4 regions of the Sporosarcina sp. FSL K6-2383 genome follow, and region 1 is predicted to be linked to each of the others. Evidence: riboswitches for the same ligand, from Rfam matches in the RefSeq annotation. Region 1 holds a riboswitch; each other region holds the start of a gene.
What was found. A riboswitch is a leader RNA that binds a small molecule or an ion and turns the genes downstream of it on or off. The one in region 1 is predicted to bind S-adenosylmethionine.

Region 1 (3,800 bases):
AAGTAAGGTATATGTTGGAAATAGTTTGCATCAAGTTCACCAGATGCTAAATCCTGATTAGGCAATACATAATCTTGATATGGTTCGATTTCGAGTTCAATACCTTTTTCCTTTAGCAATGGTGCTGCCTCTTCAAGGATAATCACATGCGGTACGTTTGACGCGCCAATTTTGAGTGTTGTTACTTCCACTTCACCTATATCTTCACTACCACTTCCAGTTGTTTTATCGTCCTCAACTGTTTTTGCTCCACATGCCGCAAGCGCCAATACAAGCACTGCAAATAAAATACCTGTTAATAACTTTTTCATGTTGTGTACTCCCCTTTTTCTTTGTTGTTTTATAAAACAGGCAATGCCTGTTGTTCCCAATAGTAAGTTACCGCTTGTCTAATTTTTTCACAGCGAAGTCACCAATGAATTGAATGATAAAAACAATAATTAAGATGATAATCGTTGCTGCAAGCGTAACGTCTCCACGGTTGCGCTGGAATCCATCTAAAAACGCTAGCGTTCCAAGACCACCTGCTCCAATGATTCCCGCCATTGCCGTATAGCCGACGAGTGCAATAGATGTGACAGTAATGCCCGAAACAAGCGCAGGCATCGACTCAGGTAATAGAACTTTGAATATAATTGTGCGCGTTTTCGCTCCCATCGACTTGGCAGCTTCGATGACGCCTTTATCAATTTCCTGAAGTGCAATTAATACCATTCTTCCATAGAAAGGAGCTGCTCCAATAATAAGTGCAGGCAATGCTGCATCAGGTCCACGTATCGTCCCTAGTAGGAACTTCGTAAAGGGAATCAGTAAAATAATTAATATAATAAAAGGTATCGACCTAAAAATATTGACGAATGCCCCCGTCACAATATTGGCGAACTTATTGGCCCACAGCTGTCCAGGGCTTGAAAGGAACAGAAGGACACCTAGCACTAATCCGATTACTAACGTAAAAAATGTAGATAATACTGTCATATAAATAGTTTCAACTGTTGCTTCCCACATTTTCGGCCAGTCCACATTCGGAAATAGGGTTTCAATCATTACTAATCACCTCTGTCTGCACATCTTTTTCATGAAGATAACGAATGGCTTCTTTAATGGTCCCCTCATCTCCCACAAGCTGAAGGATTAACGAACCGTATGCCCCGCCATGCGTATGTGAAATATTCCCCTGAACGATGTTCACATCTACATCAAATTTACGTATCAGGCCTGCCAAAACGGGCTGTTCTGTCCGTTCCCCTACAAATACAAGCTTGATAAGCGTACCAGAAGATACCTCTTCTTTAATATGCGCCAATGCCTGCTTCACTTCTACCGGCTCCGTTATTTGAGAAACAAATCGTTTCGTAATCGGCGCTTGCGGTGATTGGAATACTTCTAGGACATCTCCCAACTCGACAACTTCGCCCGCTTCCATGACTGCAACCCGATGGCAAATTTTACGAATGACGTGCATTTCATGTGTGATCAACACAATCGTCAAGCCTAATCGTTCGTTAATACCCGTTAGAAGATCGAGAATTGAATCTGTTGTCTCTGGATCAAGGGCTGAAGTTGCTTCATCACATAACAGAACTTCTGGGTCATTTGCCAGCGCGCGGGCGATTCCCACACGCTGCTTTTGACCGCCTGATAATTCGGATGGATAGGCATTTTCACGACCAGCCAAACCTACAAGTTCAATCAGCTCTGTCACTTTCTTTTCACGGTCTACTTTTCGTACTCCTGCGATTTCCAGCGGAAAAGCGATATTTTCTTTAACAGTTCTAGACCATAGTAAGTTGAAATGTTGGAAAATCATACTTACTTTTTGTCGTGCTTCCCTTAGTTCTTTTCCCTTGATAGCTGAAATTTCTAACTTCCCAATCTGCACAGTGCCAGATGTAGGCATTTCAAGACCATTCAGCAAGCGAATTAGCGTACTTTTTCCTGCCCCACTATAACCAATGACTCCGAAAATCTCGCCATCAGCAATTTCAAGCGATACATCTTTGACAGCTGTAATACTAGCTGATCCATCACCGTATCGTTTATTTATATTTGATAAATGAATCATTTCTTTCACCTCTGGATCATTTTCTTTACACTATGTTGATAATATAAAGCCGAAAATATAAAAAAGCCTTCCTGCAGACGGGCAGAAAGGCTTGACGTTATCATAAATAAACGTTCGTCCAATCTCTCATCTCCCAAAGCAAATGCTTTGTGTGATTTGGCACCATTTCACTTTCGTGACGGTTGCCGGGCTTCAAAGGGCACTATCCCTCCACCTCTCTTAATAAGAGCGACCTATTCAATTAAATGTTAAAACGAAGTATAGCATAGCTTCTCAAACTATGTCAACTTATTTTTTCAAGTAGATAAGGAACTGACTGAAATGCATAGATTTTATGCTGCACAACGCCATCCTTTTGAATGAGTAAGCAAGGAACACTTTCGATTTCATAATCCATCGCCAAGTCTTGTACGTAATTCAAATCCGCTTTCCCAATTGGTAAGTCTGGCTTCATTACTGACACAACTTCCATCATTTTCGATGCGACAGCACAGGTCCCACACATCGGTGTATAGAGATAATATACCGCAACGTCTGACTCTTTCACAGTTGCTTCCCATTGTTCACGTGTCCATGTTTCCATTGTTTATAAACCATCCTTTTATAATCAATTACGCCTCGGCGTAATTGCGTCCAAATTTTGAATTGTGCCCACAGGACGTGGGTATGCAGTCGTTGCGACAGGACGTCGCGAACTTAGACTGCCTGCAATTAACTCCCTTCAAAATTTGTGACATCCACCGGAGGCTTGACTTGATTCGGCAGGGAATTTGGGCTTCCTGCCGAATCAAGTCAAAAATTCGGGGTGTATGTTAAAATTTGCATCCAGTAATATTGTTGCAAGCACTTTGTATGGAGTCGTTTCCACTTCCTTATAAACTTTTTCTGTATATAAATGAATCGCGTTAGGGAATCCCCTTTTGACTAATGTTCGAATCTGCTCACCTGATTCATCCGCATCGACAAAGACATACAGCTCATGTTGTTCATAAGGTTCCAGTAATTCTTCCAGCCGATAGGAGCTAACTGTCCCGTTCGTACAAATGATATCAACGGACTCAGCCAGAATTCGTGCAAGACGTTTTCTATCTTGGCCCCCTTCAACAACAATCACTCTGTCATATAGCACAAAGGATCCTCCCACGCTTCATTTTTTATGGTTCAAAAAAACGCCGTGATAAGACCGGCGTTTAGTTAGATTACATTATTCTCCGACTGTCATTTTTTCGTATGCTTCAGCGGACATTAATGCATCCAATTCAGATGCATCAGATGGTTCAACAACAATCATCCATGCATTTTCGTATGGAGATTCATTCACGAATTCAGGGCTATCTTCTAGACCTTCGTTTACTTCAATTACTTTACCGCTAATTGGTGCATAAAGTTCCGATACTGTCTTAACGGATTCAACGCTTCCGAAAGGCTCGTCTGCTTTGATGTCGTCACCTACAGATGGAAGTTCAACGAAAACGATATCGCCAAGTTCAGATTGTGCAAAATGTGTAATTCCAATACGGTAGTTACCGCCTTCTTCTTTTACCCATTCATGCTCTTCAGAATAACGCAGATCTTTTGGTGTGCTCATTCCGTAACCCCTCCAAATATATAATTTCATTCACTTCAATATTCGCATATTTAGTTCATAAAAACAAGGAAGGAATCACTTTGTCCAAACGTTTTCAAATTCCTCTTCCTTGAATCCAACTGTCACTTTATCATCGCCGAAAACAAG
Region 2 (3,800 bases), 410 kb from region 1:
CTGGATAAGAAAGTATAGATTCGACGCCACCTAGACTGACGGCGAAAACTGGGATTTTGACGTTTTCGACAAATGCTTTGGCTGTCTCTCTGTTTGGTAAGCGGAATGATAATACAGCGCCTGCACTTGTTGACTGTTTTGCATGGATAGTGTGTCCTGGATGATTTGGTAAGCCAGGGTAAAACACTTCTTCCACTAATGCATGCCCATCCAAATAGGCAGCGATTTTAGTTGCGGAGGCAGTTGATTGCATCAAGCGAGCGCCCAATGTTTTGATGCCTTGTATGAGTGCATAGGAATCTTGTGCACCTAAAATAGCACCGAAAGAATTTTGGATGAATGCTAAGCGATTGCCGAGCTCCTCATCCTTTGCCACAGCGAGACCAGCGATGATATCACTATGCCCCGATAAAAACTTCGTTGCACTGTGCAGGACAATATCCACACCAAGATCGAGTGGACGCTGATAAAGAGGTGACATGAATGTATTATCAAGGAATGTTAAGCATTCATGCGCTTTGGCAATAGTGACGACCGCTTCAATATCCGTAATGCCAAGACGTGGATTGGAAGGTGTTTCGATGTAAATTAATTTCGTATTTGGTTGGATAGCTTGCTTGACTGCTGCTAAATCGCCTAAATCTACAAAAGTATGATCAATCCGGAATTTCGTCAATACTTCAGTGACAAAACGAAATGTTCCACCGTAAACATCCTCGGTGATGACAATATGATCATCAGCAGACAACAGCATGAATGCAGAGGAAATAGCAGCAATGCCAGAAGCAAATGCCAGCCCTCTCGCACCGCCTTCCAAGGCTGCAATTGTTTTTTCCAAAGCATCCCTTGTTGGATTGCCCGAACGACTGTAGTCATATGGACCGAACTTATCAAAGCTCTCCTGATGGAATGTAGAGGATAAGTAAATCGGAACGTTGACAGCACCTGTTTTTTGCTCAAAATCGCCACGTGTCGATGCGTGGATAATCGTCGTTTCCAATCGTTCTTCATGTGAACTCATAGTTGAGGCACCTCGCTTTTTAATGTGGCAAATACTTGTTTCAAATCGGCAATTAAGTCTACCGCATCCTCTACTCCTACTGAAAAGCGTAACAATTTTTCATCGACACCTCGGCGTAGTCGTTCTTCCAGCGGGATATCTGCATGGGTTTGTGTCGTTGGGTAGGTAATGAAACTCTCCACACCACCAAGACTTTCTGCAAATGTAATGAGTCTTAGGTTTTCTAGAAATGGTCCAACCCATTCGCCCTCTTGTAGGCGGAAGGATAGCATCCCACCTTTTCCTGGATATAGTACATCTTTGACAAGTGGCTCACTTTGTAAGAAATCTACAATAGTTTTCGCATTGGCATCATGCTGCTTCATGCGTAAATGAAGCGTTTTTAATCCACGAACGATTAACCATGAATCGAAAGGCGACAAAACCGCGCCAATCGCATTGTGATTAGTACCAAGTTTGGTACAAAGCTCCTCTCCCTTCGCCACAACCAATCCAGCAAGCACATCATTATGACCGCCAATATATTTCGTTGCACTATGCAAAACAATATCAGCGCCAAGCTCAATTGGTCTTTGGAAATACGGTGTGTAAAATGTGTTATCGACAATGAGCAACAAACCATGCCTTTTAGCGAGTTCTGCGTATTGAATAATATCAATTTCCTGCATCAAAGGATTGGTTGGTGTTTCGATAAAAAGGGCTTTTGTTTTCTCTGTAATCAAGTTCTCAGTCTCTTTAACGTCTTTATAATCTGTATACGTCGTCGTAATCGAATAGATATCGGCATAATAGTCTAGCAGACGATAGGTCCCACCGTAAATATCTTCTGGACCAATCAATTCGTCGCCTGAGCGGAATAGAGATAACACTAATTGAATCGCAGCCATACCGGAACTACAGGCAAAACCCGCGTCTCCGCCTTCTAAGTTCGCAATGCCTTCTTCTAAAATGGAGCGTGTTGGATTTTTGGTTCGTGAGTAGTCATAGCCAGTCGATTGACCGAGTCCGTTGTGCTTAAAAGCTGTAGATAAATAAATCGGTGGGTTCACCGCCCCAGTTTTCAAATCGCTGTTATTTCCTAGCTGCACTAATCGTGTTTCAAAACTTTTGTTTGTCATTGTCATCATCCTTTTCGTTTGAAATAAATTACGCCGGGCTGTAAATGAAGAGGGAATCCCTGCAGAATAAAATTGAAAAGAGGACCCTCTATAAGAAGAGGGCCCTCAAAAATATTGAAGTCAATCTTCTTATCTTCAAGACAGCTATCGTCTATTGGAATTAGCACCATACCCTAATTAGGCTGGTTGCTGAGACATCATCGGGCCACTCCCTACGTCTCTCTTGATAAGAATAAAATATGAAGTTGTTAGAAAATATTAATTTATCCAACTCTATCACGTTGAGAAAAAAAAGACAAGAGGATTATTAATCCGACTTGTCTTTTTTGATGGTGGGTGTCTTATCTGTAACATCTAGTATGTCTAGCAGGAACACAAACACAGGAATCCCAATAATCAATCCCCAGACGCCAAAGAAGTTTTGTGAAAAAATGAGCACAATAAACGTATAAAAAACGGGTAAATCTGTTTTCGAAGACATCAGTTTTGGATTTAAGATATAAGCTTCAATTGCATGGATAACCATGACGGCTATAAATAAGTAAATGACTGTTAAGTATCCGCCAATCGTAAAACCAATAATAGTGAGGGGGACTAAAGAAATAATGACCCCTGCGACTGGGATGAGCCCTAAGAAGAAAATCATAATGCCCAATCCAATAATTTGTGGGAATCCAAGTATCATCAAAATAATGACTGATAACACTGTATTCACAAGTGCGATAATAAACTGAGCTTCTATTACTTTTCCAAATGTACGCGAAAACTTTTTCCCGAAGAATTCAATTTCATAATAGAACGGTGCAATTTTACTACTTTTAAATTTATTCGTGAATTCAATTAAACTTGGCTTTTCAAGAAGGAAAAACAGGCTAAGGATTAAGGCAATCAATACTTGAACACTGGTTTTACTAATATCTGTAAAGGATTTTAGTAGAAATGAAAAACCATTTTCTAAATAGGCAGTAATTTTTTCACTAGAAACGATGGACTCAATAAAATTGATTAATGGATTATCGTAGGATTGGGTAGAGAAGCTTGTAATCTGCTTAATTAACTGGCTGATTTCTAGTGAAATAATCGGTAAATACTTAACTAGACCAACCGTCAGTATACCGACAATCGTCGTATAGAGTAGGAGAACGAGTGCTTTTCGATTGAGGCGGACGTGCTTGAACGTAAATTCTACAAGTCGATCCATCAAAAAGGCGAAAATAAATGTTAGTAGAATTAAATTCATCATACTTCTGACGCTGTACAAAATTAAAATGATTAAAGCAAAAATAATGACCCGTTTTACTCCTTTATTCTTAAAGAAATCAGTTATCACTTCCATATTTAGATAATACCCCTCATTAATTATTTTGAGTGAAGATTATGTCGTAATACGTCTACTAACAGTATCAGCCTAAAGAGTAGATTTTACAAGTGGGAACTCCAGTCGTTATCCATCTTTTTAGAGATATTCTACCCAATTATATGTGTAAATAACGATTAGAAAAGTATTTTCCTCCATTTTGCAAAAAAAATAGAGAGACACGTATTAATTGAGATTGGTTTATGTAATAAGACATTACTGTGAACATATGGAAAACCGACTAATATTATTATATAATGTAAGCAAGAGAAGGAGTGATACTATGTTGAAGAAAAGCACAATT
Region 3 (3,800 bases), 420 kb from region 1:
GACTTGGGGATGATATTAATCTCGAAGCAATATTACAAGCGGAGCCTGATCTAATCATTGCCCGACAAGGACATGTTGAACAATTTGACTCTTTGAATAAAATTGCACCTACAATCATTTTAGAGGAAAGCGCCAATTGGCGTGATGATTTTCGCCTATTTGCAGAAGTACTTGGTAAAACACAAGAGGCAGATAACTGGCTGAAGCAATACGAAGATAAAGTTGCCGATGCTAAAAGCAAGATTGCTCCCCTCATCGACTCTGGTAAAACGGCTGTTGTCCTTCGTATTTTGCCTAAAGAATATCGTGTTTATGGAACAAAACAACAACTAGGTGGAATTCTTTATGGTGATTTGGGGCTTCAAGCTAGTGAAAGCGTAGAAGCCATCGGCAAGGCTGAACCTATTTCCATCGAGACTTTACCAGATTTTGATGCTGACTATATCTTTGTTCAAGTTGGGTTTCCAGTCATAGGTGGAGATTCCGATGCAGAGAAAAATTTCGAGGAAATGATGGACAGTTCACTTTGGAAAAACCTTAAAGCCGTCAAAAATAACCATATTTTCATCGTACCCTATTGGACATTAAGAGACTTTCCAATTATTAATGAGAAGTCTTTAGAGATTGTATCACAGCATATTTTAGCTGAATAAACAAAGCTAATACCGATATTCGGGCAGCTTTTCAATTGAACAGAAGACAGTATAATATATATTGCATTAAAAAGGTATCTTCCAGTTCACACAACGAACAAGGAAGATACCTTTTCATTTTAATGTACAATACTCGCTGTTCTCATGACCTTATTCGTCGCACCTGCATCTACTTTTTCATTAATGTACTCTGTCAAATCGACAGTCATATCGTAACGCATAAACGGCGTAATTAAATAGATCCCATGGAAATGCTCCAAAGCCACGTCAATCAATTCCTTCGCCACTGCAATACCTTCTCGCGTAGACTGTTCACGGTCTCCCGCAAATAGTCCCATTCTTGCACGGACTTCATCTGTTAGCTTAATACCTGGCACTTCATTGTGAAGAAACTCTGCATTTTGTGACGACGTCAATGGCATAATACCAATATAAATCGGCGCTTGAATATGCTTTGTCGCTTCATACAATTCAATAATTTTTTCTGGGCTATAGATTGGCTGCGTGATAAAGTAATCAGCCCCAGCATCTATTTTTTTCTCCATTCGTTGTACAGCTCGCTCGATATGACGCACATTTGGGTTAAAGGCTGCCGCCACTGTAAACGATGTTTTTTGTTGTAACGACTTACCTGACCATGAGATTCCTTCATTAAATTGCTTAATGAGTTGAATCAATTCAAAAGATGTCACATCGAAAACAGATGTCGCACCAGGAAAATCACCAATTTTCGTTGGATCTCCTGTGATTGCCAATAATTCAGTAATGCCCATTGTGTGCAGTCCCATAAGATGCGATTGCAAGCCGATGAGGTTACGATCTCGACAGGTCACATGGACAAGAGGCGTTGCACCAATATTTTGCTTCACTAATGATCCCATTGATGCATTACAAATTCTTGGGGATGCCAGGGAGTTATCAGCCAATGTAATAGCATCCACACCTGCATCATGCAAAGCCTGTGCCCCTTCAAAAAACTTAGCCGTGTTTAGATGCTTAGGCGCATCCAATTCCACAATAATCGAATGCCGCTTTTTCACTGTTTCAAGCAAGGTCGGTTTATCCAAATCCTTCGATTCTGTAGCACTCACCGGAGCTGAATGCTCTTTCACTTGCTTATCTTGCACATGTACCCGATTCGTTAGCCCTTCTACCAGTGCGCGAATATGCGCCGGCGTAGTACCACAACATCCTCCTAGTAAACCAACACCCTCCTTACGGAAATTAAGCGCCAGTTTACCAAAATAATCGGGTTCATTTTCATACGTTAATTTGCCATCCGTATAGCTCGGGAAGCTAGCATTCGGGTACACAGCCAATAAGGCATGTTTCGGCAATGGGACTTCCTCTAAAGCTTTTAACATATGGTAAGGCCCTAATCCACAATTAACTCCCACAACATCCGCACCTATCACTTCCAACTGCTGCAAAGCATCTGCCAGCGCCAAGCCATTTTGTAGCACTCCTGCTTCATGCATCGAGACATTCGTAATAATTGGAATATCCGTCGCTTCCCGTGCAATTTTGAGCACTGCTGTTAATTCATCAAAATCATAATAGGTTTCTAATAAAATGCCATCCACACCTTCAGCAAGCAGGCATTGTAGTTGTTGCTTAAAGCTTTGCTCGATTTCTTCTTTTGTACCAATCAGTGTTTTGGAGCCATGAATGCCACCAATCGTCCCGAGAATAAACGTATTTTTCCCGGCCGCTTTTTTAGCAATAGCAACGGCTGCCCTATTGATTTCTTCGACATTATCCTCTAGTCCATAACGTGCTAATTTTATGTAGTTGGCGCCGTATGTATTCGTTTGAATCACATCAGCCCCTGCCTGAATATAAGCTTGATGAATATTTAACACTTGCTCAGGATGTGTCAAATTTAGCTCCTCAAAACAACGGTCTACCCCATTTGTATACAGCAATGTTCCCATCGCACCATCACCAATCAAAATACGCTCTTTCATCGTCTCAAGTAAATTTGCCAACTGTCTATCCCCTCTCTATTTTCACCTTTTATTTATCCTGTTTTAAAAATTAATATAGAAACAAAAAAGCCTCTTCCTTTAATTGAATAAAGGAAGAAGACTCTACATTTGACTAAGTCTTTTCCTCATCTATCAAGCCGATTTCTCGACTTGCTGGAATTAGCACCGTACCAATTATGGCGGTTGCTGAGGTGTCAATGGGCCAGTCCCTATACCTCTCTAGATAAGAAAAACTATTATTAAGTTAAATTTCTGTTATTGATAACCATACGCTATTTAGTGAAAATTAGCAATACCTTTTTGGGAAGTGATGAATAATAAGCATTTCCCATCATTGTGTTAAGATTAATAACAGGTTTACAATCGAAAGGTGGATGCACGATGGACAATACGATTCCAGTAAAATTGACTTCACTCACAACAAAAGGCGGCTGCGGCTGTAAAATTGGACCTGCTGATTTAGCGCAAGTATTGCGTAGTCTTCCTCCTGCAACACCTGATCCTAATTTACTCGTTGGTCTTGATACAAGTGATGATGCAGGTGTTTATAAACTAACGGACGACATTGCAATGGTGCAAACGCTCGACTTTTTCACACCGATTGTTGATGATCCTTATGATTTCGGGCAAATTGCGGCGACCAATGCGATTAGCGATGTCTATGCGATGGGTGGTAAACCAATTACAGCACTCAATATTGTAGCTTTCCCGATTGCCACTTTAGATAAAAACATCCTTGCAGCCATTTTACGCGGCGCGGGTGATAAATTAAAAGAAGCTGGCGTTACACTGGTCGGCGGACATTCCATCGACGATCAGGAACCGAAATTCGGACTGGCGGTTACAGGAGTCGTTCACCCCGATAAAGTACGGACCAATGCCGGAGCTAAGCCTGGCGATAAGCTGTTATTAACAAAACCGATTGGTGTTGGTATTTACACGACTTCATTGAAAAATGGATTATTGACTGAAGATGAAGTGGTTGAAGTGACAAAAGTGATGACTACACTTAATAAAACAGCTGCAGAAGCAATGGCTACATATGATGTCCATGCTGCCACTGATGTAACAGGCTTCGGATTATTAGGACATACATCTGAAATGGCCAAAGCAAGTAACGTTGGCATTCATATACATGCCAACCAAGTACCTGTTTTAC
Region 4 (3,800 bases), 850 kb from region 1:
CAGTTGTTCCCTTGAATACGCACTGTCGTTGAACGGGATGTCCGGAGCAGAAAGTCCTGCAATGTACACATCATCCAATTGCAAATAACGTACACCCGCTTCATAAAATGCATTCAGTGCATCTTTGTACGCTTGAATAATATCTTTCGCATACTCCTCGATATCCGGATAAATATTTTCATCACGAATACCAGCATTGAAGAGTTGGTTCGGACTTGGAATTGTCTGTTTCGCTACTGCACGACCGCCCACGATTTCATTGAATTCCACGAAGTCTTGGATGAACGGATGATTAGGATTAAAGGAAATTTCCCCCGTGTTTCGAACATCGTAACGTTCCGTTTCAACACCATCGAATGTATACCCTTTTTCAGGAACATATCCTTCAAATCCGTTTAAATGCTCCATAAAATCTAAATGCCACCACGTACGTCTAAACTCGCCGTCCGTCACAAGCTCCAACCCAACTTCAATTTGTTTATCGACAACTCGTTTAATTTCCTGTGTTTCAACTTCACGTAATTGTTGTGCTGTAATCGCACCTTCTTTAAAATCTTTACGTGCTTGGTGCAAATTATCTGGACGTAGTAAACTTCCTACGTGATCCGCTCTGAATGGCGCTTTCGTTACAGTAGTTGATTGAGTTGTCATGTCTATTCCTTCTTTCTATTTTTAGTAGTCAATTTTGATTTTTTTATGATAAGAGCGCAAATGGGCGCTCCTATTTGCTTATCTTTGGACAGGCATTCAAATGAGCAGACCTGCTTGGTTTTGTTAGGACAGAGACACAAATGGGCAACCCTGTTTAGTTCGCTTGAGCAGAAACACGAATGAGCGGATCTGCTTGCTTTGTTTGAATAGGGACACGAGTGAGCAGCCCTTTTTTCATTATTATGGCAGTATCGCGAATGAGCGTACCGGGAATCCTGATGCTTTTTCTGGCTTCGGAACGATATTGAAAATGACTGCACCTTTAGCAGGCAGTTTATCTAAATTTGTTAATAATTCTATTTGGTAAGTATCTTGTTCTAGCACATAATATTCGCCTAGCAACGCTTGGTTCTTTTGAAAGTCGATGGCTGAATCTGTATCGAACGTTTCATGTCCAACTGCTTTCACCTGTCGTTCTTCGAATAAAAACTCCAAAGCATCAAGTCCCCAACCGGGTATGCGGTTATTGCCGTCGGCATCTTTATTACAAAAGGCCTCATTATCCGGCCAACGCTTGCTCCAATCTGTGCGCAGCGCGACGAAAGTACCTGCTTCAATTCGGCCATACTGCTCTTCAAATTTTAAAATATCTTCAACCGCTAATGTAAAATCATGATTAGTAGCGGATTCCTTTGATTTATCGATAACGATGAGTGGTAAAACTAACTCTTTCAAACCTAATTCATCCAAATATCTTGTATCACGCACAAAGTGAATGGGTGCATCGATATGCGTACCGTACTGTCCCGCAAATGTAAAGCTCTGTGCAAAAAATCCATCATCATGATCAAATAATGTTGTAAATTCAGCCGCATCAAAGGCTGAGAAATGGGGCGAGTCGGGTCCAAAAGTATGTGTTAAATCGACCCACTCTTTCTGTTTTAATAACGCAATTGCATTGATTAATTCATTCGACATAAACATTCCTCCTTATTTTATGAAGGTAACTTTAGTCTCCAGATAGAACAAAAAAACCTCTTCTATACTAAAAAGAAGAGGTTTTGGCATGATCGCTATTTGCTCTTCTTATCTTCAAGCTACAAGCATTACACTTGGCTTCTGGAATTAGCACAGTACTAAAAAAGTCTGTTGCTGAGGTATCAAAGGGCCAGTCCCTCCACCTCTCTGGATAAGAAAGTTACGTATTCAGTTGGTAAATAGTACAATACAGTCCTTTGAATAGAATGTCAACAGTAAAGATATAAAATTTTTAAAATTAACTAACTAATGTTGTAGATTTAGTGCTTCATTTCACTGCGTAATTTACGATGCTCGCGGCGTGCTGGCGCAGTTTCAAACAAACTCTTTTCAATTTCTGTTTCCGGATAAATTCCCAGTACAGGAGTTGGTTTATTATTTTCATCCATAGCAACCATCGTCAAAAATGACTCCGTCGTCAATTTCGTTTCACCTGTCAGTAAATTCATCGAATGAACGGACACAAATACTTCCATCGATGTACGCCCAGTTGATGTGACAAGTGCTTCGAGCTCTAACACATCACCGACACGCGCAGATGACATGAAATCAACTGAATCGATTGAAGCCGTAACGACTGCTGTATTCGAATGTTTCATTGCCGTAATTGCAGCAATTTCATCGATATAGGCAAGGACTCGTCCCCCAAAAATGGTTTGCAGATGGTTCGTATCGGGCGGCAAAACCAGCTTTGTCTGGATGGTGCGCGATTGGCCCATAGGTCTATTTTTTTTCATATTACTCTCTCCCCCTGTTTTTTATGAATAAAGGGAACTTTTCCCGTATCTATTCCGTAAATATAGTATACACCTATTGGAGGAATTTCAATGACGACTTTTATCGAAAAACACTATGAAAGAATTACTTGGTTCTTCCTAATAATCGGTTTCATTTTACTATTTACTGCAAGTGATTACGTATCACTTGTGTTATTTTTCTATCTACTTGTGAGAGCCATAAAGTTTCGAACAACGATTCGAAAAACGCTTCAGAATACACCGCGAAGTACGATGTTTATATATGCACTCGGTATGATTGTACTGATTGCTGCGCTAGTAGTCGTCATGTGGTTTTCAAGTAGTTTCGTTCAAAAACATACGATCCCTGGCTTCTTGCAGTATATTTACGTCGCCATTGTCTTAGTTGGATCCATGTTCTTTTATACTTGGTTTATGGATTTCTTGGTAAAAGTATGGAATAAGAAAAAGTCATCGAAGTAAAATCCAAAGAGGACATCTCCTATTGGAGTGTCCTCTTACACCATTCCCGCCAGTAGCGCATAAACACGCTTCATCTCTTCCTGCATCTTCCACTGATCGACCGCGAGCCATCGACAATGAATTGCATTCCCTTCAAGCCGCGTCATGCCAGCCTTCAGCCCTTCTTCAACTCGCAACGTTTCCTGCAATGCACGCACATCAACATTAACGACATTCGGAGAAACAAGCCAAATGGAGCCGACATACATCGCGCCTTCAAGGAGGCCAATCCCACCTAGCTCAGCATCACGCGGCGCAAAATGTAGCGAGTCAAAAGCAATTAACTCATCCTCTACGAAAATCTTAAAATTCGACCGAAATGATTGATAATCAAAAATCTCACCGCGTTTTTCACGCCCCGGCGCAACAATTTCACCCCATAATACCGTTGCATCACACGCGACGCGCAACGTTGTATTCACTTGAAACTTCGCGTCAACAAACGGAATCAGCACCTCGGGCATCCACTCCAAACGTGAACGTTCCGCAAGGTCGACCTCAATTGTAAAATGACAAGTATCCCCCGTATGCGACGGATAGATTTTCAACGCCGATTGCTGCGTCAACCGCACTCGACTATCCGGCCCAAGTTTCACCGTAATATCATTGCGATCTCCCGACACCATCCCACCAGACGACTCCATAATATAGACCGTTGCAGTCGGGTCTTTTCCTTCGTATAATTCCCGACTGGCCTTCAATGGAGGCTGCTGGTAAACATGCGGCATCCGTGTATATCCTCTTCTTAGTTCGAATGCCATGTCCAATTTTCCATGATGGATAGCGCGGGATGGATTAAGCACCCGCACCCTCTAGTAGCATACTATGCTTGATCCAATCGACCACTTTATC

Region 2: linked by a shared signal. The riboswitch ahead of MKZ10_RS18155 (methionine biosynthesis PLP-dependent protein) and the one ahead of MKZ10_RS16105 (methionine ABC transporter ATP-binding protein) in region 1 are both predicted to bind S-adenosylmethionine.
Region 3: linked by a shared signal. The riboswitch ahead of MKZ10_RS18175 (bifunctional homocysteine S-methyltransferase/methylenetetrahydrofolate reductase) and the one ahead of MKZ10_RS16105 (methionine ABC transporter ATP-binding protein) in region 1 are both predicted to bind S-adenosylmethionine.
Region 4: linked by a shared signal. The riboswitch ahead of MKZ10_RS01970 (cyclase family protein) and the one ahead of MKZ10_RS16105 (methionine ABC transporter ATP-binding protein) in region 1 are both predicted to bind S-adenosylmethionine.

Annotation. Positions count from the first base shown of each region.
Region 1 is NZ_CP152017.1:3,182,265-3,186,064, forward strand. Features, by position in the region: gene MKZ10_RS16095 (MetQ/NlpA family ABC transporter substrate-binding protein) at 1-311, opposite strand, end outside; gene MKZ10_RS16100 (methionine ABC transporter permease) at 379-1,047, opposite strand; gene MKZ10_RS16105 (methionine ABC transporter ATP-binding protein) at 1,040-2,065, opposite strand; SAM riboswitch class I at 2,189-2,294, opposite strand; gene MKZ10_RS16110 (thioredoxin family protein) at 2,349-2,648, opposite strand; gene MKZ10_RS16115 (toprim domain-containing protein) at 2,853-3,194, opposite strand; gene gcvH (glycine cleavage system protein GcvH) at 3,270-3,653, opposite strand; gene MKZ10_RS16125 (arsenate reductase family protein) at 3,729-3,800, opposite strand, start outside.
Region 2 is NZ_CP152017.1:3,593,938-3,597,737, reverse strand. Features, by position in the region: gene metC (cystathionine beta-lyase) at 1-1,021, opposite strand, end outside; gene MKZ10_RS18155 (methionine biosynthesis PLP-dependent protein) at 1,018-2,139, opposite strand; SAM riboswitch class I at 2,266-2,372, opposite strand; gene MKZ10_RS18150 (AI-2E family transporter) at 2,447-3,475, opposite strand; gene MKZ10_RS18145 (DoxX family membrane protein) at 3,780-3,800, shown strand, end outside.
Region 3 is NZ_CP152017.1:3,599,398-3,603,197, forward strand. Features, by position in the region: gene MKZ10_RS18170 (iron-siderophore ABC transporter substrate-binding protein) at 1-653, shown strand, start outside; gene MKZ10_RS18175 (bifunctional homocysteine S-methyltransferase/methylenetetrahydrofolate reductase) at 773-2,641, opposite strand; SAM riboswitch class I at 2,764-2,871, opposite strand; gene selD (selenide, water dikinase SelD) at 3,023-3,800, shown strand, end outside.
Region 4 is NZ_CP152017.1:360,800-364,599, forward strand. Features, by position in the region: gene MKZ10_RS01965 (5-methyltetrahydropteroyltriglutamate--homocysteine S-methyltransferase) at 1-651, opposite strand, end outside; gene MKZ10_RS01970 (cyclase family protein) at 892-1,629, opposite strand; SAM riboswitch class I at 1,735-1,847, opposite strand; gene MKZ10_RS01975 (acyl-CoA thioesterase) at 1,950-2,426, opposite strand; gene MKZ10_RS01980 (hypothetical protein) at 2,517-2,909, shown strand; gene MKZ10_RS01985 (urease accessory protein UreD) at 2,945-3,709, opposite strand; gene ureG (urease accessory protein UreG) at 3,744-3,800, opposite strand, start outside.